Regions from separate parts of the Dietzia maris genome, predicted to be linked through region 3. Evidence: riboswitches for the same ligand, from Rfam matches in the RefSeq annotation. Region 3 holds a riboswitch; each other region holds the start of a gene.
What was found. A riboswitch is a leader RNA that binds a small molecule or an ion and turns the genes downstream of it on or off. The one in region 3 is predicted to bind thiamine pyrophosphate.

Region 1 (10,260 bases), on a different contig from region 3:
CGGTCGTCGCCGAGCGTTCGCGGGTGCGCGACGCGCTGCTCGACATGGGCCACGCGGTCCCGGACACCCAGGCCAACTTCGTCTGGCTCCCGCTCGCGGAGGCCGCGTCCGACTTCGACGCCCACTGCCGCGACCACCGCGTCGTCACTCGGTGCTTCGCCGGCGACGGGGTGCGGGTGACGATCGGCGACCCGGACGAGAACGACCGGTTCCTCGCGGCCGCCCGCAAATTCGTGACCAGAATGTGATGCTTCCGGCGGGGTCCCGTGACCTCGCGGCGGCACGATGGGTCGGGTTTGGACGCGACGTCCCGGTCGTCGCGCCCGTCCCGCGAGAGCCGTGGGTCACGATCCCCCAGGAGTCGGTGTGCAGCTGCGAGGTCCCCGCCGTGAGGCGAGTCCCGCAGCCCCGCCCACGCCCACATCCCGACGCCCCGCCCGCCGGGCACTGATCCCCCTCGCCCTCGCGCCCCTCGTGTCCGCGCTGGTCGCCGTGCCGGGTGCCGACGCCCGGACCAGCGAGACCGGGCGTCCGTGGAGCCCGGCCGCCGAGACCACGACCGTGCGGATCCTCGGGATCGGCGAGTTCTCCGGCGCGCTCTCCCGCCCCGTCGGCTTCCAGGGCGAACTGCGGGACGGCTCCGGTAACGTCCGACCGGCCGGCGGCGGTCCCCACCTCGCCGCCACGATCGGCAAGCTCCGCGCCCAGGCCGAGAACACGCTGTTGCTCGCCACTGGCGACTCGATCGGTGGGACCGCGACCGAGGCCGGGCTCCTGGGCGACCGTCCGACCGTCGAGTTCTTCAACCGGCTCGGCGTGGACGGGGCCGGCATCGGCCGGCGCGAGCTGGAGAAGGGCGCCGACCACGTCCGCTCACTGGTCAAGCCGGGTTGCCTCACGGAGGAGGACTGTCGGGTCGACCCGCCCCTGCCGCCCTTCCGCGGTGCGGCCTTCCCGTTCCTGGCCTCCAACGTGATCCCGTCGCACGACGCGGCCCCGACGTTCCCGTTCGCCATCCACCGCGTCGGCGACGTCCGGGTGGGGGTCGTGGCGGTCACCGCGCCGTCCGAGTCCGTCCCCGAGACCACGACCCGCCTGGCGGACCCGTTCCGGGCGATCGATGAGACCGTCGAGTCGCTGCGGTTCCTCGGCGTCGAGACGATCGTCGCCCTGGTCCAGTCCGATACGGCCCACGGCAACCTCGACCCCGGCTCGTGCCCCGAGGCCCTCACCGACCTCGAACTGGTCGAGGACCTCAACCCGACCGTCGACGCCCTCATCGTCGGCGCCTCCGGGGGCCCGGCCACGTGCCGCGTCTTCGACTCGGAGAACGACGAGCGGATCGTCGTGGCGCCGGCGTCCCACGGCCGGTCGGTCACGGTCGTCGACCTCGCCGTCGACACCGCCACCGGAGACGTGGTCCGCCCGCAGACCTCGGCGTTCAACCAGACGGTCAACCTGGATATCGAGCCCGACCCCGGGACCGAGGAACTCGTCCGCCAGGCACAGGCCGCCGCGGCGCCCGAGGCCCGCGAGGTCATCGGCACCGCCGACGAGACGATCAGCCGCGCCATGAACGCCGACGGGGAGTCCCCGCTGGCCGACCTCATCGCCGATGCGCAGCTCTCCGCCACCCGCGGCCGGGGCGCGCAGCTCGCCGTGTCCAACCCCGACTCGCTGCGCACCGATCTGCCCGCGGGCCCGCTCGACTACGCCACCCTGCACACCGTGCAGCCGTACGGCGACCGCCTGTACCTGGTCACCGTCACCGGCGGGGAACTCCGCGCCGCCTTCAACCACTTCGCCGACGACATCGGCCGCAACGGCCCCGCGGTGTCGGCCAACGTGCGCTACACCGTCGACGCCGGGCGGCCCGCGGGCGACCGGGTGACGGAGATAGAGGTCGACGACGAGCCGATCGATCCCCGGCGGGAGTACACCGTCGTGGTGAGCGAGTTCCTCTCCTCCCCGGAGTGGGGCGGCTCGGTGTTGGCCGAGCGCGGGGACCGCCGAGAGGCCGGCCTGACCGATCTCGACGCGGTGATCCGCTACGCGACCGATGCGGGCCCGTTGCGGGCGCCCGAGCCCGGCCGCGTCCGCGTGATCGACTGACAGCAGATCCGCGTACCCGGGCGCGGAGGAAGCCGGGGACACCCACTACGCCGAATCGCTCCACATATTTGTAAGATGGGTTTCACTCTCCGCACCGTCGGCCACACGTCCGCGCTTCGCTGACGTGCCCCCATGGAGAAAAAGGGATTACAGCCTTATTTACTCCTGAGGAAGTGGGCGCCATGTCAGGGCGAGATCCGAGCAGATACAGACGGCCGGCCGTGCTCGGCGCGGCCCTGACGGTCGGCTCGATGTTCCTCGCGGGATGCATGGCGACGAGCGCGGCCCCTGCGGTCGAACCGACGTACGCGGGTCCCGTCCGGCTGGACGAGGTGACGGTACAGCGCTTCGAGTATCCCACCCGCTATCCCGCCCCCGACCCGGAGCACAACTGGGCCGACCTCTACCTACCGGCAGGTGACCAGAAGGTCGACTCCATCCCTCTTGCCGTGCTCATCCACGGCGGGTCCTGGCACAAGGAGAGCGGGGCGGGCTCGTTCGATCACCTGGCCCGCGATCTCGCCAGCCGCGGGATGGCGGTCTACAACGTCGAGTACCGGCACATCGGGTCGGGCGGCGGCTGGCCCGTCACCTTCCGCGACGTGGCCGACGCGCTCGACCACGTCACCGAGGTCGACAGAAGGTTCCCGCAGATCACGACCGACGACGAGGTGGTGGTGGGCCACAGCAGCGGCGCACAACTCGCCGTCTGGGCGGCGACCCGACATCGGCTCGAGGACGGGGAGGTGGGCTCCAAGCCGAGCTTCCGCCCCACCCGCGCCATCTCGATCGCCGGGCCACTGGACATGACCTACGGGGCCACCCACGGGGATGACAGGATCGTCACCCTGCTCGGGGGCACACCCGACGAGGTGTCGAGCCGATACACATCGGTGGATCCCATCCAGAACATCGACACGGGCACCCCGGTGATCGCCCTGCACGGCAGGCAGGACGCGACCGTGGCGCCGGAGAACTCCCAGCGCTACGTCGACGAGGTCGATCGCCGGGGCGGCAGGGCCAAGGTCGTCATGTTCGAGGACGAGGACCACACCTCGATCGTGTCGGGCAAGTCCCGCTCCTACACGCGGATCCTCGAGATCATCCGCTACGTCTCGGCGTCCGATCTGCGCGAGACCACCGCCTGACCCGGCAATCGAGAACCGGGCCCCTTGCGGAAGTGGAGGGATTTGAACCCCCGGTGCTGTTCAGGCACGCTCGCTTTCAAGGCGAGTGCATTCGGCCGCTCTGCCACACTTCCCCGCCGCCGGCCACGACACGCGCGGCCACACCCGTTCCACGTGGAACCGGCTGTACGACGTCGCCCATGCTAGTTCACCTCACCCGCCCTCACCCAGCCCGGCTACGGTCGAGGGTATGAAGGCCATCGCGTACGACAACGGTCCCGACTCCCTGTATCTGACCGAGGTCGCCGATCCGGTCCCGGCCGCGGGTGAGGTGATCATCGACGTGGCGGCGTCGGCCGTCAACCGTGCCGACCTCCTGCAGACCAAGGGGCTTTACCCGCCGCCGCCCGGCGCCTCGGAGATCCCGGGCCTGGAGTGCTCCGGACGCATCTCGGCGGTCGGCGAGGGCGTGGAGGGCCCGGCGGTCGGCGACGAGGTGTGCGCCCTGCTGGCCGGCGGTGGGTACGCCGAGAGGGTCGCCGTCCCGGCGGGCCAGGTCATGCCCGTTCCGGAGGGTGTCTCGCTGCACGAGGCGGCGTCGCTTCCCGAGGTGGCGTGCACGGTGTGGTCCAACCTGGCGATGACGGGCGGGCTCGGTCGGGGCGTCCTCGCGGCGGACGCGCACTGGGGCGGGACCGAGCTGGGCGCACCGCGGGTGCTGATCCACGGCGGCGCGGGTGGCATCGGCTCCCACGCGATCCAGGTGTGCCGCGTGCTCGGCGCCCGGGTCGCCACCACGGCCGGCGGGCCGGAGAAGGTGGCGATGTGCCGCGAGTTGGGCGCCGAGCTGGTGATCGACTACCGGGACGAGGACTTCGTCGAACGGGTCGGGGAATGGACCGACGACGACGAGAGGGGCAGAGGCGTCGACCTGATCCTCGACGTGATGGGCGCGAAGTACCTCGAGCCGAACATCGCGTCCCTGGCGCCGGACGGTCGCGTGGTCGTCATCGGACTCCAGGGCGGGGTCAAGGGGGAGCTCAATCTGGGCATGTTGTTGCCCAGGAGGGCCGGCGTCCTCGCCACGAACCTCCGGGCGCGGCCGGTGGACGGCCCCGGCGGGAAGACCGGCATCTGCCAGGAGGTCGTGGATCACGTGTGGCCGATGATCGCCGCCGGCGATGTCACCACGAGGGTCTCGCGCGAGATCCCCCTGGAGCGGGCGGCCGAGGCGCTGGCCCTGCTGGAGTCCGGGGAATCGCACGGGAAGATCCTGCTGACCGTCGACGGGGTCTAGTCTCGGGGTCACGACACGGGGTGCCGCCCAGAAGGGGGCGGCTGAGATGAGACCCGTCGAACCTGCTCCGGGTAATGCCGGCGAAGGGATGTCCCATGCTGCATATCAATGCGTTCCTGTTCGGATGCGGCCACCACTCGGCCGCATGGCGCCGACCCGACTCCCCGGTGGAGCGACTGGGCGACATCGCCTACTGGGAGGAGCTGGCCCGGACGGCCGAGCGGGGCTGCCTCGACGCGGTGTTCTTCGCCGACGGCCACTCCGTCGGAGATCCCGCCAGCGGCTCGTGGTGGTTCCTGGAGCCGTTGACCGCACTGTCGGCGATGGCGCGCGCGACCCGGCACGTGGGGTTGGTGAGCACCGTGTCCACTACGTTCTTCACACCGTTCCACGCCGCCCGCATGCTGGCGTCGCTCGACCACATCAGCGGTGGACGGGTCGGCTGGAACGTGGTGACCTCCATGTTCGACGCGGAGGCGCGCAACCACGGGATGGCCGCCCTGCCGGGGCACACCGAGCGGTACGAGCGGGCCGAGGAGTTCGTGCAGGCCGCCCTCGCCCTGTGGGAGTCGTGGGACGCCGACGCGCTGGTCCTCGACCGTGGCGGACTGTGGGCCGATCCGGCGAAGGTGCGGGCGGTGCACCACGCGGGCGAGCACTTCCTGGTGGACGGACCACTCACCGTGCCGCGGTCGCCGCAGGGCCGGCCGGTGCTGTTCCAGGCCGGGTCGTCGGATCCGGGCCGGGACCTGGCGGCGCGGCACGCCGAGGGGATCTACGCCGTCGCGTACGACGACGAGTCCGCGTCGGCGTACGCCGCGGACCTGAGGCGGCGGGCGCGGGCGGCGGGCAGGGACGCGGACTCGCTGGTCGTGATGCCCGGACTGGTGACGTATGTCGGGTCGACTGTGGCGGAAGCCCGTCAGAAGAAGGCCGAGCTCGACGCCCTGCTGCCGGTCGAGGAGTCGTTGGCCCAGCTGTCGATGTTCACCGGGCAGGACTGCTCCGACTGGGAGCTCGACGCGCCTGTTCCGGAGTTGCCGCCGCTGGCCGAGTTCGCGGGACCGCAGGGCCGCTACGAGACCATCCTCCGGATCATCAGCAAGGACTCGCCCACCGTGCGTGAGCTGCTGGGTACCCTCGCGGCGGGCGGCGGGCACTGCACGATGCTCGGCACGCCCGAATCGATCGCGGACGAGATCGAGCGCTGGTACCGGGCGGGCGCGGCCGACGGGTTCAACCTCATGCCTCCGAGTTACCCGGACGGTCTGGAGGATTTCGTGGATCTCGTGATCCCGGTCCTGCAGCGCCGCGGACTGTTCCGGACGAGCTACGACGGGGCGTCGACCCTCCGAGAGCTACTCGCCCGGTGAGCCGGCGGCGGCAGCCGGTCCAGCGCCTCCAACGTCTCGTCGCACCACCTCAGCCAGGCCCGCTCCTCCTCGATCCCCAGCGAGAGGACGCGGTGCTGGAGGACGCCCCGCGGATCGGACGGGTCGACGGCGGAGAAGTCCCGCTTCTCGATTTCGCGGTACCGCTCGAGATTGTCCTGCCGCCGGGCGCGGTGGTGCTCGAGGGCGCGACGGACCTCGTCGGTCCGGCCCGTGGCGGCGGCGGCCCGGACGCGGACGGCGAGGGTCGACCGCGTCACGTCCGGGGCGTCGTCCTCGCCGATCCACTCGACCAGCGATCGGCGGCCGTCGTCGGTGACCGCGAACCGCCTGGGTTGTCCGCGCCGGGGCGGGCCGTCCCGTGGCAGTTCCCGGATCAGGCCCGCCGAGGCCAGCCGGTCGAGTTCGCGGTAGATCTGCTGGTGGGTGGCGGGCCAGAAGTACCCGATCGACCTGTCGAAGCGTCGGGCGAGTTCGATCCCGCTGCCCTCCCGCTCGGTGAGCGAGGTGAGGATCGCGAACCTCAGCGACATCGGCTCAGCGCAGCGCGCCGACGCCGGCGGTGAGGGCGTCCAGCGCCTCGTCGTATTCGCCCCGCAGGCGGTCGACCAGGTCGCGGACGGTGCCGGTGGAGCGGACGGCGCCCACGCCCTGTCCGGCGCCCCAGATGTCGCGCCACGCCTTGGAGTCGTTCGACCCGCCGGAGCCGAAGTCCATGGCCGACGGGTCCGACTCCGGTAGGTTGTCCGGGTCCAGGCCGGCGGCCTCGATGCTGCCCCGCAGGTAGTTGCCGTGGATGCCCGTGAACAGGTTGCTGTAGACGATGTCGTCGGCCGTACTGTCGACGATCATCTGCTTATACTCCGGCGTGGCCCGCGATTCCTCCGTCGCCAGGAACGCGGAGCCGACGTAGGCGAGGTCCGCGCCCGCCGCCTGCGCGGCGAGGATCGACCGCCCGTGGGCGATCGCCCCGGACAGCAGCAGCGGCCCGTCGAACCACTCGCGGATCTCCTGCACCAGCGCGAACGGGGACTGCGTGCCGGCGTGGCCCCCGGCCCCGGCGGCCACCGCGACGAGCCCGTCCGCGCCCTTCTCGACGGCCTTGCGGGCGAACCGGTCGTTGATCACGTCATGCAGGACGATGCCGCCGTACGAATGGACGGCCTCGTTGACCTCCTCGCGCGCACCGAGGGAGGTGATGACGATCGGCACCTCGTGCTCGACGACGGTGGCCAGGTCCTGCTCGAGCCGATCATTGGAGCGATGGACGATCTGGTTGACCGCGAACGGGGCGACGTACCGGTCGGGATTCGCGGCGGCGAACGCCTCGTTGCTCTCCCGCACCTGCTCGATCCACTCGGCCAGCGCCGACTGCGGCCGCGCGTTGAGCGCCGGGAACGACCCGATCACCCCCGCCTGACACTGCGCGGCCACCAGCTCGGGGCCGGAGTAGATGAACATCGGCGAGGCGACCACCGGGACGGTGAGCGGGCCGGCGAGCACGGAGGGAAGGGCCATGAGCAGTCCTTTCGAGAGCGGGGCGGAGCAGACTTCTCCCCCGACCGTACGGTCGCGCCGGCTTTTGTGCAACTAGTTGCACAAAAGACGTCCGCCTCGCGTCAGCGACAGAACCCACACCTCACGGACGGGAATCGCGGTCTAGGACAGCTCCGCGAAGCGTTCGGTGTCGCGCACCTTTCCGGAGACGATGATGGTGTCCCCCGGGTGCAGGATCGTGTCGGCGGCGGCGTAGGTGAAGCCCTCCCCGGGACGCTTGATCGCCACCACGGTCACGCCGTGGTCCGTGCGGATCGAGGTCGCACCGAGACTGCGACCCGTCGCGAACGCGGGGGCGGTCGTCTTGACCATGGCGAATCCGTCATCGAACTCGATGTAGTCGATCATCCGGCCGCGGACCAGGTGGGCCACCCGCTTGCCCATGTCGTGTTCCGGCCGCACGACATGATGCACACCGATCTGCGTGAGAATCTTGGCGTGAGAGTTGCTGATCGCCTTGGCCCACACGTTCGCCACGCCCATATTGATCAGGGCCGAGGCGGTCAGCAGGCTGGCCTCGAGGTCGGAGCCGATCCCCACCACCGCGCGATCGAACTCGTGCACCGACAACTGACGTAGGGACTCCTCGTCCGTGGTGTCGGCCACCACCGCGTGCGTGAGGCGGTTGGCGATCTTCTGCACGACCGCATCGCTCGCGTCGACGCCCAACACCTCCGCGCCCTGGGACATCAACTCCAGAGCGAGCGACTTGCCGAACCGACCCAGACCGAGCACTGCCACGGCGTCCGGCGCTGATTTCCTAGCCAATGAGAGGCCTTTCTGCGGGAAGGTCGTACCGTCGTCCGCGCTGGCGAGCGGCCAGGGCACTGACCATGGTGATCGGGCCGATCCGGCCCAGGTACATCAGTCCGATCAGTATCCACTGACCCCACTCGGGAAGCTGCGCGGTGATGCCGGTGGACAGCCCCACCGTGGCGAACGCGGAGGTGACCTCGAACAGCAGTTCATTAAGCCCGAACGGCGTCCCCGCCAGGAGCACGATGGTCGAGACCGTCACCAATCCGATACCGATGAGGGCCACGGCCAACGCCTGGCGCTGGACGCGGGTGTCCACACGACGGTCGAAGATCGTGACCGTCTTCTCGCCCCGCACCTCGGCGACCATGACGAACAGCAGAAGTGCGAAGGTCGTCACCTTGATCCCGCCCGCAGTGCCTCCGCTGCCGCCTCCGATGAACATCAACACGTCGGTCACGAGCAGGGTGGCATCGTCCATCTGCGCGTAGTCGACGCTGTTGAAGCCGGCGGTTCTGGGCATCGTCCCCTGGAACGCGGCCACCAGGACCTTGTCGGCGAAACCGAACGATTGCAGCGTGCGGGTCCACTCCAGCGCCAGGACCGCCGCGAACCCCGCCAGCAGCAGGATCACCGTGACGTGCACGGTCAGCCGGGTGTGCAGGCTCCACCGCGGGTGCTCCCTGGCCGCCGACCCGGACCGACGGATGCGCCGCCCCACCTCGAACAGGACCGGGAAGCCCAACCCGCCCAGGATCACGGCCACCATCAACGGCACACAGATCCACGGATCGGTGGCGAAGCCGATCACGTTGTCGCTGTACAGCGCGAACCCGGCGTTGTTGAACGCCGAGACCGAATGGAACACGCCCAGCCACAGCGACCGCAGCACCGGCTCGTCGTACCCGACCGCGAAACGAATCGCCAGCGCCGCCGCGGTGACCGCCTCGATCAGCAGACTCATCCGGACCACGCCCACGACCACGCCCCGCACGTCGCCGAGTTCGGCCGCCCGGGCCTCGGCGGCGGTGTTCAACCGTGCCTTGAGTCCGATCCGGTGCGCCAACATCAGCCCCACCAACGAGGCCATGGTCATGATCCCCAGGCCACCGACCTGGATCAGCCCCAGAATGACCGCCTGACCGAATCCCGACCAGTGCACAGGGGTGTCCACCACGATCAACCCGGTCAAGCACATCGCCGACGTCGCCGTGAACAGCGCTGCGGTCACACTGGTGGCGCCGCCGGACGCCACCGCCGCGGGCAGCAGCAGCAACCCGGTCCCCACCGCGATCGCCGCAGCGAAACTCAGGGCGACGACCCGGACCGGACTCAACGTCGCCCAGCCCGCCCACCGCCGCATCACAGACGGTGACACCCGCCCATACGCAGTCACGAGGTCAGACAGTAGACCTCGGCGCCCCCGATGAACAGTAGGTGTTCGCGCCCGGTGATCCGCCTGCGTATCACCGCAGCGTGCGGCCCACGACCCCCGCGTAGATCTCCTGCGCCAACCGCTCCGCGCCCTCCACGAGCGCGGCGACGGCGGCCGGATCGACGCCACCCGCCGCGGGCACCCCGGAGACGACGGAGCGCGGGTCCTCGTCCGCCGCCACAGAACTCCACCGCGACCCGGCGGCGAGCAGCGACCCGTGCTTGACGTCGTAGTAGGCCGACCCCGACCGCAATGCCACCCCGGAGGCCCCGCGGGCCGCCGCGAAGAGATGCGGATGGAAACGGGTGGTCAGCCAGACTTGCCCAGGCCGGGCGGGCAGACCCGTAGCCCACAGTTCCTGGAACGGTACGAAACGCGCACGGGCCAACCGCAGGTCAGCCAGGGCGCGGCCCACCTCGTCGTCGTCGCTGTCTCCGCCCCGTCCACCGTCGGCACCGGACGCGGCCGCGGCGCGCGCACACACCCTGTCCCACACCACCCGGTCCCCACCGGGGATCGACTCGACGACGGTGATCCGCTCGCCCGGCACCGCCCACGCGGCGAGGATCCGCGCGACGGTGGCGG
Region 2 (10,260 bases), on a different contig from region 3:
CATCCGGAACGCGCGGACGCTCACCTCGTGCACCGGCAGCTCGCCGTCGTCGGGATACCCCTCGTCGAAGTGGTCGCCCATGAGGAAGGTGCCCGCGGGCACCACCACCTGCCGCCGGGGTCGGTCCGCGCCCCGCCCCGCGGTGCTGCGGCCCTCGCGGCCGCGGGTCGACTCCCGGGACCGCGTGGCCGGACGGTCCGGCTCCTGCTGCCCGGGCGGGCCCGCCGGTGCGCAGCACGAGCTCGTCGTCGTCCTCGTCGTCGTCATCACGGTCGTCCCTCCGCGCTCACACCGGTGACCACCTCGGACAGCAGCGCGGCCATCCGGTCGTCCACGTCCGCGCGCTCGGCGGGCGGGATCTCCAGGACGTCGAGGATCTGGTCGCGCAGCACGGGCCAGGCGTAGATCACCGTGAGCGCGAGGGCGAGGTGCAGGTCCCCGGCGGGCGGCGGATCGGTCATGCGGGCCACCGCGCGGGCGGGGCGGGTCGAGGCGTCGAGGAGCGGGCGCGCCACCGAGTCGGGGTCCAGCGACAGCCACACCAGGAGCCGGCTGAAGTCCGGGTTGGCGGTGGCCCCGGTGAGCATCGAGCGGACGGCCCGGCCGGCGTCATCGTGCTCGGCCACCCGGGCGGCGCCGTGGCGCAGCCCGTCCTCGAGCACCGCTGCCAGCAGGTCGTCCTTGTTGCCGATGTGCCGGTGGATGAGGCCGAGGTTGACCCCAGCCGCCTCGGCCACCAGGCGCAGTGGCGCACGTGGTCCGCGGGCGGCGAAGACCCGTCGGGCCGTGCCCAGGACGGCGCGGCGGACGGCGTCACGGCCGACGGGGCGATCTGGTGTGGGGCGTTCCATGGACACGACTGTAGACGAACGTCTACAGTCTCGATAGGTCCGGCTGTAGACAGATGTCTACGGTCGCTGCCGACTCCCGCCCACCGCCCGCGCACCGCGGCCACGAGAGGAACCCCCATGCAGGTCACCATCGGCGATCACCAGATCGAGTTCGGTCCCAAGCGCCTCCGGCTCCGTGCCGACGATGCGCCGCCCGCCACCTACGAGCACATCGGCGTGCGGCCGGTCACGCCGTTCATCGGCGCCGACATCGAGGGCGTGGACCTCGCCGCCCCGACGCCCCAGCAGATCGCCGAGCTCAAGACCACGCTCCTCGAACGCAAGGTCCTCTTCTTCCGCGACCAGCAGCACCTCACCGCCCACCAGCATCGCGACTTCGCCGCCCACTGGGGCGAGCTGGAGGTCCACCCGATCCTCGACCAGGGCGGGATCCCCGAGGTCGTCCGGTTCGACCGCGGCCAGGACAACCCGGGCATGGAGAACATCTGGCACGTCGACGTGACCTGGAAGGATCGCCCGCCCCTGGGCTCGGTGCTCCGGGCGATCGAGGTGCCCGACGCCGGCGGCGACACCCTCTGGTCAGACATGGGCAACGCCTACGACGCCCTGCCCGACGACATCAAGGAGCGGATCGACGGGCTCACCGCCACGCACGACTTCACCCCGTCGTTCGGCCTCGGGATGACGCCGGACAAGCTCGCGCAGATGCAGGCGCAGTACCCGCCGCAGCACCACCCGGTGGTCCGGACGCACCCGGAGACCGGCCGCAAGCTGCTGTTCGTCAACAGCCTCTTCACCACCGAGATCGACGGTGTGGATCCCGTCGAGGGGCGGGAGCTGCTCCGGCGGCTACTGGACCAGGTGAAGATGCCCGACTTCCAGGTCCGCCTGCGCTGGGCGCCCGGCACGGTCGCGTTCTGGGACAACCGCGCCACGCAGCACTACGCGTGTAGCGACTACTTCCCGAACCGACGCGTGATGGAGCGCGTGGCGATCGTCGGGGACGTGCCGGCGTGAACGCGTGCCCTGACGACCCGAGCCTCGACCGCCACGTCCTGCCGGTCCGCCGACTCGCGCCCCGCGTCGCGGCGGAGGTGGACCGGCGCCACCAGCAGGATCCCTTCCCGGGGGTCGAGCAGGTCCGGCCGCCGGAGTCGGCGCCCAACATCCTGCTCGTCATGCTCGACGACGTGGGCTTCGGCACCTCGTCCGCCTTCGGCGGGCCGACGGCGAGCAGGTCGGGCAGGGACGCATCGCCGTGACGGCCCCAGCGATGTTCAGCATGAACGAGACGCTGGACATCGGCCGCAGTCGCGGCAGCGCGGTGAGCACCGCCTACGAGGGGGCGTTCCTGGTCCGGGGAGCGACCCTGCACCACGTGCGCGTGGACCTGCAGCGCGGCAGCGAACTGCCGCGGGCACGGAGGGAGAGCATCGAGCTGGCGACGCACTGAGCAGCGCGGGGTCGGCGGGCGTGGCGAAGGGCGCGTCCGGCCGCGCCCGCCGACCCGGGCACGCCCGCCGGCTCAGACGCGTCCGCGCAGGAGCTTGCGGAAGTACACGACGGGCTGGACGAACCGGTCGAACGCGTACGTGATCCGCCGTGGGACGGTGACGTCGATCCCGCGCACTGAGGGGGCTGGCCGACCGTCCCGGTCGTGCTCGTCGAGCACCAGTCGGTTCCTGCTCACGGCGACGGGGATGACCGTGTAGCCGTCGTACTCCCGTAGCGCCCCACCGTCGCGGGCGGCGCGGAGATTGTCGGCCACCACCCCGACCTGCGCGCGCAGTGCGCCACCCGACGGGCGGGTCCCGACCGTCGCGGCGTCACCCAGGCCCCACACCGTGTCGACGCGCGAGTGGCGCAGGGTGCCCGGGTCGACATCGACCAGGGCGGCGACGTCGTCGGTGGCGAGCCCCGAGTCGGCGACGAACCGGGGCGCACGGGTGTGCGGGGTGACGTAGGCCAGGTGGACGTCCTCGATGGCCGCGGGCGTCGGGCCGTCCACCGACACCGTGCGGGCGTGGTGGTCCACGGAGTCGACGCGCGACTGCTCGTGAACGGTGATGCCGTACTGCTCGATGAACGGGCGCAGCCTCCGATCGGCGTGCTCGAGCCCGAGGAGCCCGCGGAACGGGGTCACGAGATGCACATCGATACGGTCGAGGACGCCCTCGCGCAACCAGCGGTCACACGCCAGGAACATCGCCTTGAGCACGGTCCCACCGCAGGAGGCGGGTTCGGGCGGAACCGAGAACACCACCGTGCCCTCACGGACGCGGACCAGGGCGGCGCACGCCCGGCCAGCGTACTCGGGTACGTGCGCGGACACCGCCCACCCGTCGACGTAGCCCTCCCGCAGTCCCGGGATCGCGTCCCAGTGCGGTGTCAGGCCGGGGCACAGCACGAGGTCGCGGTAGCCGACGGTGGCTCCCGTGTCGAGGGTGACCGTGCGTTCGGCCGGGTCGACACGGGTCACCGCCCGGGGGAGGAGCTCCACGCCGTCGGGTACGACGGTCGCCATCGGTCGTTCGTACCGGGACATACGGGCCCGCCCGGCCGCCGCGTAGTTGAGCATCGGTCGGTACCGGTGCACGGGGCTCGGGTCGATGAGCGCGACGCTGTGTAAGCCGTCGCGCCTGAGGCGGGCGGCCAGGGAGACCCCGGCGTTGCCCGCCCCGACGATCACTGTGTCGAACGCGGCGGGCATTGCGTCAGAACACTTCGAACGCGTAGCCGACGAGGCCGATGACGACGAGGAGGACGACGACGGCGATGACCGCGATCCACACGTAAGCGCTCTTGTTGCCCGGCTGGGGTGTCGGGCTCTGCTGTTCCGTCGGGCCCTGCTTGCTGGTGGCGCTGTCCGACTGCAACGAGGTGGAGTCGGAGTCCGGCGTGATGCCGGCTGGGGCCGCGCCGTGGCTGTCCACGTCGGGGCTCTGCGCGGGGTCGGGGTCTGACGGTCGGGCGTTGGCCATGAGGCACCTCTCGATCGACTGGAACCCACACGTTAGGGGCTCGTCGCATGGCCTTCCACCGGTCTACCACCCGTGAGCACCACGACCCCCGGTCCGGCGCCCGCCGCGAGGGCACCCAGGACGTCCGCCACCGACCAGGCGGTGATCGCGGACGTGCGGCCGCCGGAGTCGGGGTCGACGGAGTTCTCGAACTGCAGCTCGTAGCGGCCCACCGGCGACTCCCACTCGACGACGTGGCGGGTGCGTCCGACGTCCGGGTCGGCGACCACGATCACCTCGGTCCGGTCCAGGCCGAGGGTGGCCAGCGCGAGCGCGACGGACGCGTTGGAGGTGCGCGGGAAGCCGAGCGCCGCCCGGCGGGCCGAGCCGCGGAACACCTCGCGAGGCTCGGTGAGCTGCTCGTCGACGTCCAGGGCCGTGGGGCGCTTGATCGTGTAGTGGCGGACCGTGGCATCGGAGGCCCCGGCGCGGGCGGCCGCCCCGAGGACGTCGAGTCCCCCGATGGCCCCGGCCGGTACGAGCACACGACCGGTGTCCGGTCCTCCGGCGAGGAGGTCTCGGGGGTCGTCGTGGCGGGCGAACACGCCGCACGAGCACACCACGATGTCCGTGCCGGTGGCGGTGACCCCCGGGATGTACTCCGCCGCCGCGTCGACGCTGCCGGCCTCCACCACCACGTCGGCCGCGTCGACGGCGGCCTCGATCTCGCTCTCCGTGCTGCTCGAGCGGAGCACCGCGCCGAGCCTCGCACCCGGGACCCGGCCCTGCTCGAGCGACTCGATGACGGCGCCGCCGATCGCGCCGGCGCCGACTACGGCGACCTGCAGTTCCGCGGGTGTCGGTCGGGTCGGGGACGAGGGGAGAGGGGGCATGGTCCTGACCGTACCCAGCCACGAACGGGCCCGCTCTTCTGTGAAGCCGTGAACCGGATCGGAGATCAGACGAGCTGGACGTCGTCGCCTTCGCGGATCGTGCCCGGAGTGAGAGCGCGCAGGTAGGCCTCGTCGACGGCGAGGCGCCGGTAGTGCTCGTGGTGGTCCGCCGGCCGGCGCGGATGCAGGCTGACCCGACGACCCAGCGCGGCCGAGAGCAGCTCGTGCACCCGGTCGTCGTCGCTGCACATCGACTTCACGGGGTAACGCCACAGCTCCGAGACCGTTCCCACTCGCATGAACGCCACCTTGGATAGCGCGACTTATCGAGGTGACGGACCTGATGTTGTCCGCGACCACCGGGACTGTCACCCTGGGGATCAGAGCCCCGGCCCGGGGCCTCCGGAAGAGGGGTGCCGTACCCGGTGTGCGACAAGACGGCCCGCAGGAGGCCGTCATGGCATGGGTCGTACTCGTTCTGTCCGGAGTTCTCGAGGCCGTGTGGGCCAGCGCGCTCGGCCGCTCGGAGGGGTTCACGCGGCTGTGGCCCTCGGTGGTGTTCGGCGTCGCGCTTGTCGTGAGCATGGCCGGTCTGGCCTACGCGATGCGCGAGCTGCCCGTGGGCACCGCGTACGCGGTGTGGGTCGGCATCGGTGCCTCGCTGACCGCCGTCTACGCCATGGCCACCGGGGCGGAACCCGCCTCTACGATGAAGGTGCTGTTCCTCGTCATGATCATCGGCGGTGTGGTCGGGCTCAAGGCCGTCCGCTGATCCGCTGGCCGTACACGATGCACCGCATGATGTCGGAGTGCGGTCGTACGGTGGGGTGAACAGCATCCGAGCTCGCCGCCAGGCCGAGTCCAACCGGAAGGTCTCACCTCACCATGACCGCCATCAGCACAATCGACCGCGGACCGCGCGTGGTCGCCCGCAGCGTGACCGTGAACGCGCCCGCCGACGAGCTGTTCGCCCTCCTCAACGACCCACGCAAGCACGGACTCGTCGACGGGTCCGGAACGGTCCGCGACAACGTCCGGGGGCCGACCACCCTGCGCCCCGGTGCCAAGTTCACCACCGCGATGCGCATGTACGGCGTGCCGTACCGCATCACCTGCACGGTCACCGAGCACCGCGACACCCCGGTGGAGAAGGTGATCGAGTGGGCGCACCCCGCAGGTCACCGGTGGCGCTGGGAGTTCACCCCGGCCGGCGACGGGAAGACGAAGGTCGTCGAGAGCTTCGACAACCGGCCGTCCAAGCTCGGCAGGTTCTTCGAGATCGTGGGTATGTCCGAGCGGAACGCGGCGGGCATCACGGAGACGCTGTCTAAGCTGGCGGCGAGGTACGAGACCGCTGGATGACCACGGGATGACCACCACCGAGCGGATCGACGTGGTCACCGCTCGCCCTGTCGGCTGGTGATCTATGGTGGTCGGCGACACGGGGTGCTGCCCGCCCGGGCGGCTGAGATCACACCCGTCGAACCTGATCTGGGTCGTTCCAGCGAAGGAATGTCGATACGGCACCCGCCCCACCGCAACGGGGCTCCCGGTGCCGTCGCCGATCCGCCGCGCCCTGCGCAGTCGAGGAGCGGAGCCGCATCGTCACCCTCGCCGGGACCACCGGGAAGTGAGTGGCAATGGATATCGGCAACAGCATGCGGATAGACGAGCAGGTCGTCCTCGTCACCGGCGGCGCCCGCGGGCTCGGCGCGGACATCAGTCGCGCCTTCTCCAGAGAGGGCGCTCTCGTCGTCGTCAACTATCACCGCAGCGAGTCGGCCGCCGCCGACCTCGTCCGTGAACTCGGCGAGGACCGCACCGTCGCACTCCGCGCCGACGTCACCGACGACGAGGTGCACGCCCTCGTCGACGCCGCCCGTCGCCACTTCGGCGCGCCCGTCACCACGGTCGTCAACAACGCGCTGGTCGATTTCGAGTTCAACGGTGACGCCCGCCCGCGACCCGAGACGCTGACCTGGCGCGACTTCGACTCGCAACTGCGCGGCGCCGTGAAAGCCACCCTCGCCACCACCCAGGCGACGCTGCCGGGCATGCGGGAGGTCGGCTTCGGACGGATCGTGAACATCGGCACCAATCTGTTTCAGCACCCCGTCGTGCCGTACCACGACTACACCGCAGCCAAGGCCGCCGCGCTGTCGCTGACCCGGACCCTCGCCACCGATCTGGGACCGGACGGCATCACGGTGAACATGGTCTCCGGCGGTCTGCTGCGCACGACCGCCGCGAGCGCCGCTACGCCTGAAGAGGTGTTCGACCTCATCGCCTCGGGGACGCCGCTGCGGCGCGCGATCACCCCGGCCGAACTCGCCGACGCGGTGTTGTTCTTCGCCTCCCCGTGGGCACGCGCCGTGACCGGGCAGAACCTCATCGTGGACGGGGGACTGGTCAAGGGGTGAGGCGCGGCGGCGCCGATCGCACGGAGGGCGCGCCCTCACACCCGCGCGCCCGCGCGCCCGCGCGCCCTCACACGTGCGCGCCCGCGCGCCCGCGCGCCCTCACACGTGCGCGCCCGCGCGCCCGCGCACCTTCACACGTGCGCGCTCTTGCCGGTGCCGGTCGGGTGGGGGAGGCTGGAGTCATGCAGTTCCCCTCGGTGGTCTTCTCGCGGACGGCCGAGGGCCGCCGGATCGCCGAGGCCGAGGCCGCTGTCGCCGAACTCGACCAGCGCCTCGCCGAATGGGACGAGCAACGAGCCCTCCTCGCCGCCGACGACCTCGGCAGCGACCCGCACCGGCACGTCCCGCGAACCTGGCCCGCCGTCGCCGAGTCCGCGGCCTCCGCCGCCGGACGCCTCGCGGCTCCGCTGTCACCCGCGGCGCTGGAGGCCGAACGCTCCGAACTCCGATGGTCGGGCGTGGGCAAACTGATCGGGGCCGGCCTCTCGGCGGCGGTGCTCCTGGCTGTCCCGCTGACGCTCGTCCTCAACGCGGTGATCTGACGTGCCGCTGATCCTCGCGCTGGTGGTGTTCGCGGTCCTCGCCGGTGTGGTCGCGTGGATCGCGTCGACCGGATGGCTCGTGCGCTCCGGACTGGAGGACCTCGCCCGCCACCGTCGGCTCAGCCGGGGGACCGACCCGGCGCAGCTCACCGCCGAGCGCGCCGTCGACACCGCGCGGCGCACCCACGCGCTGGCCTCCGAGGCGCTCGCCGCGACCCTCGACCGCTGGTATGAACTCCGCTCCACGCTCGGCATCGGCACCCCGCTCGAAGCCGAGTACCCCGCCGTGAGGGACGCCCTCGACGGCGACCCCGCGTTCGCCCGCCTACTGGAGCGGGCGAACGACGCCCTGGTCGACAGCACCACCGACCGTCCGAGCAGAGTGGCCGACCTTCTCGCAGAGGCCGCCCGCCTGGACGCGCTGACGCTGGCCGTGCGCGACCGCATCTATCGGGCGAGACGCGCGCCGTGACCGGGCAGAACCTCATCGTGGACGGGGACTGGTCAAGGGGTGAGCCTGTCATGCCTTCCGAAATCCGCTACTCCGCTTCGGATTCCGCTACTCCCGTGGAGGTAGCGGATCCGCAGGCGGAGTAGCGGATCTCGAGCGGGGCGGGCCGACTGCCCGTCGTGCGGGCTCCCAGATCAGGGGGTGCCGGTGCCCTCGTCGGCGGCGGGGGAGGTGTTGGTGCCGCCGTCGTTGATCTCGAAGCGGGTCCACTTGCCGTCCATGTCGACCTCCATGGCGTACCCGAGCGCGTCGTCGGGGACCTCGACCGTCTTGAACCAGTCGTACGCCTTGGTGTCGTCAGCGAACTCCTTCTCCTCGATGACGTTCTGGTCGGGGTCCACTACGCGGTAACGGGGCATGCTTGCTGCTCCTTCGAATCGATGGAATCCGGTCGTATCCGCAGTGTGGGTGATCCGGCGTCATCTCGCATCCGGTCAGGACGCGTACGGTCGGAATCCCCGACGTCTCAGGAGGCCTGCCGTGACCACCGATCCCAACGCCCAGCCGCTCGTCGACCCCAGCACAAAGTACGAGGTCGACATCCCGATGCAGTCCCAGCCGGTGCCGGGGCTCGCCTCCGAGCTTCAGCCGCCGGCCGATCACGGTGAGACGTCCTACATCGGTCACGGGAGGCTCACCGGCCGACGCGCGCTCATCACCGGCGGAGACTCGGGCATCGGTCGCGCGGTGGCGATAGCGTACGCGCGCGAAGGGGCCGACGTGGCGATCGGATACCTGCCCTCCGAGCAGTCCGATGCGGACGAGGTCGCCCGGTTGGTCCGCGAGGCCGGCCGCACCTGCGTCCTGCTGCCTGGCGACGTCGGAGACGAAGAGGTGGCGCGGGGGATCGTCCGTGACGCCGTGGCCGGGCTCGGGGGCATCGACGTGCTGGTGCTCAACGCCGCCCGGCAGACCTACGTCGAGAACCTCGAGGACCTGAGCTCCGAGCAGTGGGCGGAGACCATGAACGTCAATATCTCGGCGCCGTTCTGGATGATGCAGGAGGCGCTCGGTCATCTGCAGCCGGGGGCGAGCGTCATCTTCACCTCGTCGGTTCAGGCGTACACCCCGTCGCCGGGCTTGGTGGACTACGCGACCTCCCGGGCCGCGGTCAACACGATGTCCAAGGCGCTGGCGCAGCAGCTCGCGCCGCGGGGGATCCGCGTGAACGCCGTCGCGCCGGGCCCGTTCTGGACCGCGCTGCAGGTGACGGGCGGGCAGAAGCCGGAGAAGCTGCCGTACTTCGGGCAGAAGAACCCGCTCGGTCGGCCGGGGCAGCCGGTCGAGATGGCCGGCGCGTACGTGTACCTGGCCTCGGAGGAGTCGTCGTACACGACCGGCAACACGCTCTCGGTGACCGGCGGCGCGCCCACACCCTGACGCAGCCGCCCGGCCACAGCCGCGCGCTGGGATGGCGTCTCGCGTCTCACGATGCGCCGGGACCACAGTCGCTCAGCCACAGCCGCCCGCCGGGATGGCGTCTCGCGCGCACCGAAGGGTGGGCGAGACGCCATGGTGAGGAGCGGCTGCGGGCTGGGTGGGCAGCGGCGGGAGCGAGACGCCATCGGCGGGAGCGGCTGCGGCAGGCCAGCCACACAGCGGCGGGAGCGGCTGCGGCAGGCCAGCCACACAGCGGCAAGAGCGACTGCCGGCTGACGCACCGACGCGCGCCGCCCAGGGGGTGAGGCGACGCGCGTCGGGGGGAGGAGCCGATCACCGAGAAGGCGGGGGCGCCGTCCCGCGGGGTCGACCGGCTCCGGTCTGTGGGGGTTGTGGGAGATCAGGAGTCGTGGATGATCACGCCGCGCATGATCTTCCCGGCCTGCAGATCCTGGTAACCCTGGTTCACCTGGTCGAGCGTGTACGTGGTGGTGATGAGTTCGTCGAGCTTGAGCTTGCCCTCGTCGTACAGCCGCAGGAGCTTGACGATGTCGTACTGCGGGTTGGCGGAGCCGAAGAGCGTGCCGGTGATGGTCTTGCCGAACAGGGCCATCATGGTGCCGCTGACCTGCACGGTCTTGTCCGTCATGTTTCCCAGGCCGGTGATGACCACCCGGCCGCCCTTGCCGATCACGTCGAACGC
Region 3 (10,260 bases):
TGGCAAACAGGGCTTCCCGGTCTAGTGAGCTCGATGGGTCATCGATGACCACGATCCGCTGAGACGCCTCACCACCAGGTTGCTGCTCGTCCTCGAGTTTCCGTAGAAAGTAGAGCAGCGAGAGGGTGGTGCGTTCTCCCTCGCTTAGGTCGGTACCGGGCTGATCGCCGCGTCGGCACCAGTACGACTTTCCGTCGTCGGTGACCGTCACGCTGAGGTGATCCTTGCCGTAGACACGTGCAAGATCGCGGGTGAGCGTGTCAGCCATGGGCTTGGTTGCGAACTTCGATTTGCGGACCTCGTCCAGACTTCGCTCGGCCAGCGCCGCCGCCTGCCTGCTCGCCCCACTCTTGTCGGCGAGGTCCTTGACTTGCTGCTCAAGCGTCCGGAATTCCGTGCTCTGCGCACCGATGAGGTGGCTGAGGACGGTCCGCTTTCGCTCATCTGTCAGCTCTTCATGGCGACGCGCCTGATCATTGTGTTCGCTGACCGTCTGAACAAGTGTCGCGGTGGGCAGCGGCGTGGCGAGCGCGGACCAGTCTGGCACCGCCGGTGTTGCGCTGGGATCGTTGGCCTTGACCTCAATTGCTGACTCCAAGGAATCAAGGGCAGTGAGACGAATGTCGATAGCGTCTCTAACCTGCTTGAGGGCTTGCTCATACGCTGACTGAAGCTCACCGGTGAGCCTCGGGGCCGCCGGCAACGCGACAAGCCAGTCATCAAGTGATTGCCTTTCGCGCGTTACGGTCCCGAGCAGGTCTTTAGCCTTACCGCGGATCTGGAGCCAACTTTCATCAAAATGACGAGCAAGCTGCGCTCGCCGCTCACTCGTATATTCGCCGTCGCAGAAGTGGCAGCGGTCGCTTCCTTCGTGCAGCGTGAGCCCATGCTCGACCCACGCCTGGGCTTCGGGGTTTCCGTCGAGCGCAGCGATTGCCACCCGCGTCGGCGTCTCCGCGAGAAGCTCCGCCAGGCCATCAAGCCTCGCGGCAGTATCGTTGGGAGGTGGACGGAGGGCATCAACCGGGGCGGGCGCGCCTTCGGCGAGTCGCTTCAACGCCTCGGCGTGGGCGTCGCTGTTTGGGAACTCATCTTGAAACGAACGTAGCGCCTCTTGGACCTTGGGCGAGCTGTAGCGGTTCTTCGTGAAGTGGGCGTGGTCGAACGTCCTTAATTGGGAAACGATCTGTTCTTGCACGTTGCGAACCAACGCATCTACTTCGGCGGCGGCAGTGCTGCGCTGCTCTTCTGCTTCGTCCGCCTGCTCGTGGAGCGTCCTGATCTCACTAACCAGACGCTCCTCCTCTTCCTTGGCGTCGATGGCCTCGCGACCTAGTGTCACAATCGCTGCGGCGTTGGCGCCATCGAGGAACGCCGACAGGTTCGCCTCGACCCACTTGCGAGTGAAGACCGCCATGGCCGGAGAGGGGCTTGAACCACCCGCCCTGACCTTGGTTCGTTTCATGTGGCCGTCTTCCCACACGACGTTTGTCGCCGACGATCCGTCGGCAAGGCTTAGAAGCAACTCCGACAAGGTCGACTTCCCGCTGCCATTGTGGCCGTAGATGACCGTCTTACATCCGGCTGGAAGGTGCTCAGGCCAGAAACCACTATCAAGCGACCGCCAAGGGGCCTCAATATCAAGACGACGCAGCATGACCTGAATCTAGTTGCCATCTCCGACACCGGGGCATAAGCGTCACACGTTGAGTGGGTTGACGGTGAGTTCGGCGGGCTCGTGTGACGCATTTAGTCGCGCTTCCCGGGCCTCGCTAGTGCGACACGTCTACGAGACACCCAGCCTAGGTCGGGACGCTGCCGAGTCCGCTCCGAGCCGTGTCCCGATACGGGATCGTCAAACGCGACACAGCTTGCCTTTGCTTTGGAGAGGCGTCGCTCTCGATCTCGATTGCGCGTGAGGGGGTCCGGATGCTCCTCAGGTGTCCGGGGCGGAGGCCAGGGGAGTGGCTCGAGATCAGGCCGGTGCCCGCGGGCGGGCCGTGGTGGCCGGCGCCAAGCAGGCTCGGGCCCACGGCGTAGCGATCGCCCCTAGGTCACAATGTTCGTTGTGACTGCTGACGCGAGTATCGCCAGGACCTCATCGATCCGGCCGGTGGTGGCGGTGATCGCTGTCGTTGTCATGGATGGCCGAGTTCTCCTGGTGCGGCGCGCGAATCCGCCGGACGCCGGACGGTGGGGGTTTCCCGGGGGAAAGATCGAGTTCGGCGAGACGATTGACCAGGCTGCGATTCGTGAGTTAGCCGAGGAGACCGCGATCACGGCCGAAGCGATGTGCATCGTCACGTCGGTCGACGCATTCGGCTTCGATGAACGTGGTGTTGTGACCAGTCATTTCGTTCTAATCGCGGTGCTGTGCCGCTGGCTTTCAGGATCTCTACTTGCCGGTGATGACGCGTTAGAGGCGCGCTGGTACGGACTCGACGAGGTCGACGAGACGCAGCTGGACTTGAGCAAGGACGTCGCCGAGGTTGCTGAACTTGCCGCCAGGATCTACGGGAATGAGAGCGGCACGTGATGCTCACCAACATGACAACCCTGTCTGGAACGGACGCAGCCTGAGCGCCAGGCCCGGCCGATCCTTGCGCGAACCACAATCCGGGCCATCGTGCTGGGGCCTAGGCGCATGGCTGTTGAGAATTGCCCCATGAGACTAGGTACGCTGGCGTTCGACACGGGGTGCCCGCCAGGGCTGAGATCACACCCGAAGAACCTGATCGAGTTCGGACTCGCGGAGGAATGTCGACGCTAAGCACTGCGTTGCAGTCGCTTTGGGACAATTTTGCGCGTTCGCTCCTCGTGCGGTTCAGGGATACCGGAAACGAGGCTGGGACTGATGATCGCAAATGTTCTATCGATTGCCGGAACGGACCCGAGTGGTGGCGCGGGTATTCAGGCGGACCTGAAGACGTTTTCTGCTCTCGGCGTTTACGGCATGAGTGCGATCACCGCGGTGGTCGCCCAGAACACGCAGGGCGTGCGGAGATTCGTTGCGCTCGAGCCGGCCTTCGTCGCGGATCAGCTCGCCGCGGTGTTCGACGATGTGCGTGTCGATGCGGTCAAGATCGGTATGGTCGCCAACGCTGGGATCGCTTTGAGTATCGCTGGAGCATTGGATGCGTATCCGCGTTGTCCCGTAGTGCTTGATCCGGTGATGGTCGCCAAGAGTGGCGACTATCTGCTCGCCCCGGACGCCGTCTCCGCGGTCCGTGACTTATTGGTCCCGCGAGCGACGATTCTCACCCCCAATCTCCCTGAGGCTGCGGTCCTGACCGGGGCTTCCGATGCGATCGCAGATGTCGACCAGATGCGTGAGCTTTTGCCGGCCCTGCGTACGCTCGGAGCGCCCTGGGTGCTCCTCAAAGGCGGGCATCTGCCAGGAGGAACGAGCGTGGACATCCTCACCGGCGCGACCACGGTGGAGCTATCCGCGGCCCGTGTGGACACCAACAGTGACCACGGCACCGGTTGCACCTTATCTGCCGCTATCGCCGCGCTAGTACCGCATAACGACGTCGTCACGAGCGTGCGCCTTGCTAAGGACTACCTCACAGGGTCCCTTCAGCACGCCGACGAGCTCGATGTCGGTTCCGGCCACGGACCCGTGCACCACTTCCACGCGCTGTGGAGTGCACCGGCTATGCGCGGCGAGCGCAGGTAGGACCATCTACTTGTCATAACGTCTGAATACCGGCGGCCGTCGTGCTCAGGCGCTGCTGTTGTACGCGGCTCGGGCGGCCGTGACGATGTCGCGGATCGCGCCGGTGGCATGGTCGATGTTTAGCGGCGGTGCCCATCGCGCTATAACAGCGCGTTCGACCTCAACCGGGTCAGGATGCTCGCACCAGGACAGGCGAAGGTGCGATTGCATCCAGGCGGTGAGCCGGGCCTCGTCCTCGGCGATCAGCACGACGCGGTCAGTGCGCTCAGTTCGGTAGCAGTGCTCGCGGGGCGTACTGGCGGCCGACTCAGACCTGAGTTCCACAACTTTTAGTGACCCGCTTTCATGGCGAGGGACGGCCTGGGTGCGCACTTCTGCGCGGACCTCGCCACGCAGGGAGTTTGTGGAGCTGCGAGCGATCCAGGAAGGGCGCTGCCGCAGCCGTTCACGTCGAGCTCAACCGTGTTTTGGGGCGCTGGGTGTCCGACTGATCTCCCCCAGCGGGCGTGCAACCCACTAATGGCCGTCGAGGCGGGTCACTGAGGCTACTCGAAGCTCCTGGAAGCCGCGCCCGGCCAGGATGTTTAGGCGCTTGCTGGCGCGGTAGATCCGTACTGCGGGCCGTGATCGTGTCCGGGCGACTCCCCACTGCCGCCCAATTAGTGACCCGCGCGAGGAGCGTCCAACGCTGTGAACAGCGACGACCACACCCAAGAACGCTGAATCACTGTCAACTTGTGGAACTCAGGTCAGAGGTCTACTCTGAGCGGCTGCGATCGTGGATCAAGGCGAGCAGGCAAGTCGTGCGGCCATACGGTCTGGTGGAGGCGACCGGCCGCACTGGCACCGGGGAGAGGGTCACGCTCCGAATGAGCCCGGATGAGACTTGGTTGGTCCGTTAGCGGGAATCGAACTGCACTGGCCGGACCGCGTTCCGCTGACCTGGCGATGAAAGAAGGGCAGGAACGTGGCATCAGTCGCCGCGACTAGAAGGTCACGATCCGAGCGCTCCGTCATCCTCTGTCGTCTGCAGTTCGCGTAGCGCCGCGGGTTGAACCAGCAAGCTGGCCAGCTGTGCCAGATTGTCCTCAGCCAATAGCGTCGGGTTCCGCACCAGTGCCTCGATCAGGCGCTGTTGGTCTAAGGCCGACAGCCCGCCGAGCGCCCACTCGGCATCCACCTCGCCTGGCCCCGCGTCAACAATGCGGGCACCGCTGACCAACCGCATCTGCTCCTCGGCGAACGCTTGCGCGGCTACTGCCGCGATGTAGCGAGCCCTAGCCTCAGCCTGAGACATGCCAGGACGCGCGTCATCAGGAGCTGCTGCCACTAACTCCGTGGGGCCCTCCCTTGTCGCCTTCGGAGCGCTTTCGTGCACCGCGGCGGCCTTTCCGCGCTTTCTCAAGCCACCAAATCTAGAGCGGACGAACGGTCTCGCTGTTTCGTTCCACCACCTGGCGACTACCGGCGTGCCAAGCACAACAATGAGGGTCGCGATCAGCGCGGCCAGCTCAGCGTCCTCGCGGCGCTCCTCAGCCGGAATGTAAACGGTTTCCGTAACGATCGGGGCGTCTGCTTGGACCTCGTCCGCCTCGACAAATCGGGCATTACCTTTTAGGTCACCGTTTTCATCGAACAAATTCTGGTGAAGGCCTCCTTCACGCTTCTGTCCGGGCCTCAAACTGGCGTCGTCCCATTCGTAATAACCCGGTATGCGCGGCATGGTCTTTCGGTTCCAATCTGTCGGCTTACTGAAGGTTTAACCGTCCGATACCCGCAGCTGAGGGCGTGAGCCTCCCTATGAGGATGGCACACGTCCAAGCCACATATCGGGAACCGCCACTGGCGCCGAGTGGCTCTTCTGCCGTCTGTACTCCTGATCACCGCGGCGGACGCTGAGGCCCTGCGAAGGAATCTAAGTGCGTCGGCCCCGAGTTGGGGGGCGCTCCGTTACCCGGATCTGCACTATGTGCGGAGAGCGACCATAGAGTGCCTGGTACTTGACATAAGACCTGGTTATCGGCGAGTTCAAGTTGGACTGTTCAAGGTGTCGCGGTAGCGGTTTCTCTCTCTGCTTGGAGCCGAGAGCGCATTTCGTATAGCCGCTCACCGGATTCGCTATGCCAACATTCCCATCCTGGAAAGCTGCCGTGGCCGACGACCTCGGTCGCGGCGGTGGAAAGTGATGAGACAATTTTTCCCGTCGGCAGCTTGAGTCTGCCATCCTCTTCGACGGTGATCCGATGGGTTTCTCCACTGCGAGGCCGAGTCCAGGAGAGAGTCTCTCCACTTCGGAGCATTCCGGCCTTGAGGAGGTCTAGAACAGACACACTGAACGACCGTCGCGGTCCTGTTGTCGCAGGTTGGAGTGGCCGAGTATTCATGACGGTCTGACCGGCAGCGTCGAGTCTGCCTTCTCGGTCGACGTCGAGGTACCTGGTGTTGTCGGAGTCCTCATAAATGCGCACTGAAAGGACGACGAGGGGCAACCCGTTCTCGCGCAGGTAGGTCAGCGCGGAACGGGTCCGCTCGTGGAAGTTTTCGGCAACCAGAACTACTTGAGGTGTAGTGGCAATGGGTACAGGTTGATCCGTTTCGGTGAACTCCTGCCAATCCCCCCAGAATTGATCGGCACCTTGCGAGTACAGTGTCGCGACTTCTTGAACGTTGGTAGACCGCGCCCACCCTGCGTACTCGAGAACCTGGGCAAGCTGCTGACGGTCGAGGTCTCGTTTAACTTCGACGACGATAGGTCGGCCTGCTTCGTCCAGCGCCAGGATGTCTGGGATGCCGCTGTCGGGAAGGCGAGGTTGTCTAGCAATTCGGAATACCGATGTGTCCAGAAGATCGTCGAGGTTATTCCAAAGTAGGTTCTCGATGTCCTTCTCGTACAGTCCTTCGCTAGGGGTGTACTGGGTGAAGGTCACCAGGTTGTCGTCTGGATCAGTGATTCGGAAGAGTGCCATGGTGGTCCTTTCAATGCTGAGGTCGAACGATGCTCAAGAGTTGAGTCTTCCGAGAATGAACTCCCCGTCGTGGGTTCTTTCGGGGTGCGGCCGTGGCGACACATCTGCTCCGTTCGCCTCAGGTGTGCGCGCGGAGGCTAGTTCGCGGCGGCGTAGGCGTCCATGATGTTGGCGGGGATGCGTCCGCGGTCGGAGACGTCGTAGCCGTTGGCGCGAGCCCATTCACGCACGGCCTTGGTGTTCCCGCTGTTGGAGCGGGTCCGGGTTGTCTTGGTTTGGCTGCCGGTCACTCGGCGGCCGGCCTCGATGTACGGGGCAATGGCCTGTCGGAACGCCTCGGCGTTCTCGTCAGATAGGTCGATGGTGTATTTTTTACCGTCGAATCCGAACGAGAGGGTGTTGGCGGTTTCGCCGAGATCGGTCCCGTCGAGATCGTCGATATAGCGGGTCTGGAAATGCTGAGCCATCGTTATCGCCTTTCGCTTGTTGTGGCATCAAGTATGCCAGTGGCGCTGAACTCATGCTTGTCAACATAATTGGTGGCGCACCGCAGTGGTGTCGACGCGTAATTAAACATGGCAATCGCGCACATCACCGCCAGTCGGATGTCGCGGCATTCGCGCCCGGGCGAGTTGGCTTGAGTTTGCCGACGCCGACCCGGCCGTGCACGGTTCGCGCGTGAATGATGTAGCCATCAAATGTCCGCATCGCGGCGTAGGGGGCGGCACTTTCGGCCCTGTGACCTGCTAGCTTTACGTAATCAAAGTTATCGGCGTTAACGTAATGGCTGGTCGGGCCCTGTTTTGGGGCTACGGTGTGTTCCAGCGTTGTTTACGAGTGGTCTTGGTCGTTCTCGGTGATTTGGGCCAGGGCTGCGGTGAGGTCGTCTTCGCTGGGTAGTGCCTCTTGCTCTGCGGCGGGTAGGGCCTCATAGCTGAAGGTTGAGACGGCCAGGGGTGCGCCGGCTTGGTTCAGTGCGTAGCGGACGACACGATCATTGCGGCTGCCGCAGACCAGGATCCCGACAGTCGGGGCATGCGAGGCGCGGCGCAGGCGATCCTCGACCAGGGCGACGTAGAACTGCAGCTGCCCGGCGTGTTCTGGCTTGAACTTGCCGGTCTTGAGCTCAATGACGACGTACCGCAATTGCTCGACGTGGAAGAACAGTAGGTCAGCGTAGAAGTCCTCGCCCCCGACGTCGAAGTGCACTTGTCTTCCCACGAAAGCGAATCCCGGGCCGAGCTCGCGCAGCGTATCGACGATCCGGTCGGTCAGGGACTCCTCGAGCTCACGCTCGGCGACCTCGCCGGACAGGTCCAGAAAATCAAGGATCAGCGGGTCCTTGGCGATCTGCTGGGCAAGCTCGGAATCTTGCGCAACAAGCTGTTGCGCAAAATTCGACGGAGCCGCCCCGGTGCGTTCGAGGGCGCTGCTGGCGATCATGTTGGCCAGCACGTTGCGCGACCAGCCGTGCTCGACGGCCGCGGCTGCGTACTTGTCTCGATCGTCCTGAGCGCTGAGCTTGTCCAGCAGGACGGTCACGTGTCCCCAGGGCAAGTACGCAACAGGCTGTTGCGCGATTGGCCCGGCGGGCCAGGCGCCGGCGAAGGTCGCCATGTACTGCAGGTTTCGGGCAGAAAAGCCCTTCATCTGGGGAAACTCGGCCCGAAGATCCTCGGCGAGCCTGCGAATCACACCGCTACCCCACCCCTGCCGGGCGCTCTCCTCGCGCACAGCCTGTCCGATGGACCAGTACAGCTCGATCAGCTGGGTGTTGACCCTTCGCTGCGCGGTGACCTGTGCTCGTCGGACCCTGTCCTTGAGGTCCTCGACGAGGCGCCCATAGTTGGATGGCAGGTCCAGGTCCCGGGAGGTCACCCGCCCATCCTGACAGGTTTACCCCGGCACGCTGGATAGCAACCGGCTGCAGATGTGCCAGGCCCGTCAATGGCGACTCGCCGGGGCCGGGCCCTCAAAGTTCAATCCCTGCCGGCGGGAAGAGCCTTCACCGCCTCACTCAGGGCCAAGCCGAGGCCAGCTCCGATGAGGCCGGCGCCGATGGCGCCTCCGGCGACCATGGGCAGGACCGCCGACGACGCCAGGACGGCGACTCCGGACAGTCCCAGGCCTGTCACGCCGGAGGCGATGCCGACGAACTGCCCCGGCCGGCCAATGTGATGTCCGCGACCGGCGGGCACGGCGACCATCACGGTCACCGCGATCGCGCAGTACGCGCACACGCTCAGAGTGAGCGCGAGCATTGTTGCATCCACAATCTTCTCCGTTCAGTCGTTGGTACGTGGAATTGTCCACCCGGCTCATGTCGCCGCCGGTGTGCTCGCCGCCGGACGCCGGGCGCCTTAGCAGCGGTCAGCGCTTGATCCTCGACATGGGTGCGGGCGTCCCCTATCATGGGTAACATCGGGAACGGGATACGTTACCGGTTACCCGATACCATGCATAGAATCTGAAGGGGCGCCATGTCGTCGTCGGAGAAGATCGCTCACGCCTATGGGGTGCTCGTCGCGCGTGGGGACAAGGTCACCGTGCGGGCGGTGCAGAAGCAGGCGGGGGTGCGGATCGGCGAGGTGGCGGCGTGGATGCGCGAGCACGCCACGGGCGCAGCGGGCGAGGTGCCGGAGGCTCCGGACTTGTCTGAGCCGATGTCGGCGATGGTGGCCTCGGTGTGGGCGGCGGCGTGGAAGCGCGCCGCCGAGCAGGCAGACGAGGCCACTGCGGTGGCGCTGGATGCCGCGCGCGCGGGCGAGGCCGATGCCCTCGCTGCGGCGGAGGAAGCCATGGCGCAGCGAGCAGACGCCGACGCGGCCAGGGATGCGGCGGTCCGGGACGCCGAGCAGTTGCGCTCCGAGTTGGCCCAGGTTCGCCAGCAACTCGAGAAGGTGCAGCGTGAGGCGGAGCAGGCGCGCGTCCAGGCTGAGGAGGCCGACCGCGCCCGGGTGCGGGCCGAGGCCACGTCGGACACCTTGCGTGAACTCCTGGACGCGTTTCGTTCCTCCGGGCAGGCCGACGAGGACAAGTAGCGATCCGCACCGTGGTGGCCTTGTCGTGTCGGACCGGGCGAGCACACTGACCGAACAGGACTGCCAATGAACAAGCGGCCCGGACCTCCGTCAGGTGCGGTCGGGCCGTGACGGGACGAACGCCAACACGGGAGGGGTGTCATGTGGGACCTGCAGACCGCGGTACAGGCCGTGGCGGTGGTCGCGGTGGCCTCGCTTCTCCTGCCGCCGCTGGCGCGTGGCATCGGAGGCATCTGCGCCGTGATCGGCTTCTGTGGGGTGGTGCAGTCGAGCTCTTGGGGGCCGACGGTGATGGCGTTGGGGATGGTGGCGTGGTTTGTCGGGCACTGGTCGTTCGCGGTCCGTCACGATGTGGTCTACCGAACTAACCTCGGGCGCATCGTTATCGACAAGACGCCGCTGAAATGGACGATTCCGCGCTACTGGCAGTTGCGCCGCCAGAGACGCATGGCGGCCGCCCGCTGACACTTCCCACCCGACCGAAACAGCAATGGCCCCACCGCTTCGGTGGGGCCATTGCTGTAGGTGTTTGGAGACGATTCTAGAACAGTGGCGGCTCTTCTAGCGGCGCGGT

Region 1: another riboswitch for thiamine pyrophosphate. It lies ahead of VYL96_RS01740 (LLM class flavin-dependent oxidoreductase); the one in region 3 lies ahead of thiD (bifunctional hydroxymethylpyrimidine kinase/phosphomethylpyrimidine kinase).
Region 2: another riboswitch for thiamine pyrophosphate. It lies ahead of VYL96_RS12540 (3-oxoacyl-ACP reductase); the one in region 3 lies ahead of thiD (bifunctional hydroxymethylpyrimidine kinase/phosphomethylpyrimidine kinase).

Annotation. Positions count from the first base shown of each region.
Region 1 covers NZ_CP143053.1:391,104-401,363, reverse strand. The annotation lists gene VYL96_RS01765 (histidinol-phosphate transaminase) at 1-248, shown strand, start outside; gene VYL96_RS01760 (bifunctional metallophosphatase/5'-nucleotidase) at 367-2,112, shown strand; gene VYL96_RS01755 (alpha/beta hydrolase family protein) at 2,334-3,260, shown strand; tRNA gene VYL96_RS01750 (tRNA-Ser) at 3,288-3,373, opposite strand; gene VYL96_RS01745 (NAD(P)H-quinone oxidoreductase) at 3,490-4,536, shown strand; TPP riboswitch at 4,543-4,642, shown strand; gene VYL96_RS01740 (LLM class flavin-dependent oxidoreductase) at 4,632-5,909, shown strand; gene VYL96_RS01735 (PadR family transcriptional regulator) at 5,867-6,460, opposite strand; gene VYL96_RS01730 (NAD(P)H-dependent flavin oxidoreductase) at 6,465-7,445, opposite strand; gene VYL96_RS01725 (potassium channel family protein) at 7,587-8,225, opposite strand; gene VYL96_RS01720 (TrkH family potassium uptake protein) at 8,245-9,603, opposite strand; gene VYL96_RS01715 (polysaccharide pyruvyl transferase family protein) at 9,707-10,260, opposite strand, start outside.
Region 2 covers NZ_CP143053.1:2,704,814-2,715,073, reverse strand. The annotation lists gene VYL96_RS12595 (formylglycine-generating enzyme family protein) at 1-81, opposite strand, end outside; gene VYL96_RS12590 (TetR/AcrR family transcriptional regulator) at 267-851, opposite strand; gene VYL96_RS12585 (TauD/TfdA dioxygenase family protein) at 969-1,868, shown strand; gene VYL96_RS12580 (hypothetical protein) at 1,865-2,113, shown strand; gene VYL96_RS12575 (hypothetical protein) at 2,134-2,304, shown strand; gene VYL96_RS12570 (NAD(P)/FAD-dependent oxidoreductase) at 2,377-3,561, opposite strand; gene VYL96_RS12565 (DUF6480 family protein) at 3,566-3,832, opposite strand; gene VYL96_RS12560 (aspartate dehydrogenase domain-containing protein) at 3,865-4,704, opposite strand; gene VYL96_RS12555 (hypothetical protein) at 4,770-5,003, opposite strand; guanidine-III (ykkC-III) riboswitch at 5,085-5,151, shown strand; gene VYL96_RS12550 (DMT family transporter) at 5,162-5,476, shown strand; gene VYL96_RS12545 (SRPBCC family protein) at 5,590-6,066, shown strand; TPP riboswitch at 6,137-6,234, shown strand; gene VYL96_RS12540 (3-oxoacyl-ACP reductase) at 6,363-7,124, shown strand; gene VYL96_RS12535 (hypothetical protein) at 7,307-7,666, shown strand; gene VYL96_RS12530 (hypothetical protein) at 7,668-8,138, shown strand; gene VYL96_RS12525 (hypothetical protein) at 8,312-8,536, opposite strand; gene VYL96_RS12520 (SDR family oxidoreductase) at 8,658-9,557, shown strand; gene VYL96_RS12515 (NDMA-dependent alcohol dehydrogenase) at 9,958-10,260, opposite strand, start outside.
Region 3 covers NZ_CP143054.1:6,300-16,559, reverse strand. The annotation lists gene VYL96_RS16940 (AAA family ATPase) at 1-1,657, opposite strand, end outside; gene VYL96_RS16935 (NUDIX hydrolase) at 2,060-2,536, shown strand; TPP riboswitch at 2,684-2,775, shown strand; gene thiD (bifunctional hydroxymethylpyrimidine kinase/phosphomethylpyrimidine kinase) at 2,855-3,679, shown strand; gene VYL96_RS16925 (GIY-YIG nuclease family protein) at 3,725-4,003, opposite strand; gene VYL96_RS16920 (hypothetical protein) at 4,674-5,402, opposite strand; gene VYL96_RS16915 (restriction system modified-DNA reader domain-containing protein) at 5,722-6,645, opposite strand; gene VYL96_RS16910 (histone-like nucleoid-structuring protein Lsr2) at 6,783-7,112, opposite strand; gene VYL96_RS16905 (PDDEXK nuclease domain-containing protein) at 7,477-8,523, opposite strand; gene VYL96_RS16900 (hypothetical protein) at 8,625-8,906, opposite strand; gene VYL96_RS16895 (hypothetical protein) at 9,126-9,686, shown strand; gene VYL96_RS16890 (hypothetical protein) at 9,828-10,151, shown strand; gene VYL96_RS16885 (hypothetical protein) at 10,228-10,260, opposite strand, start outside.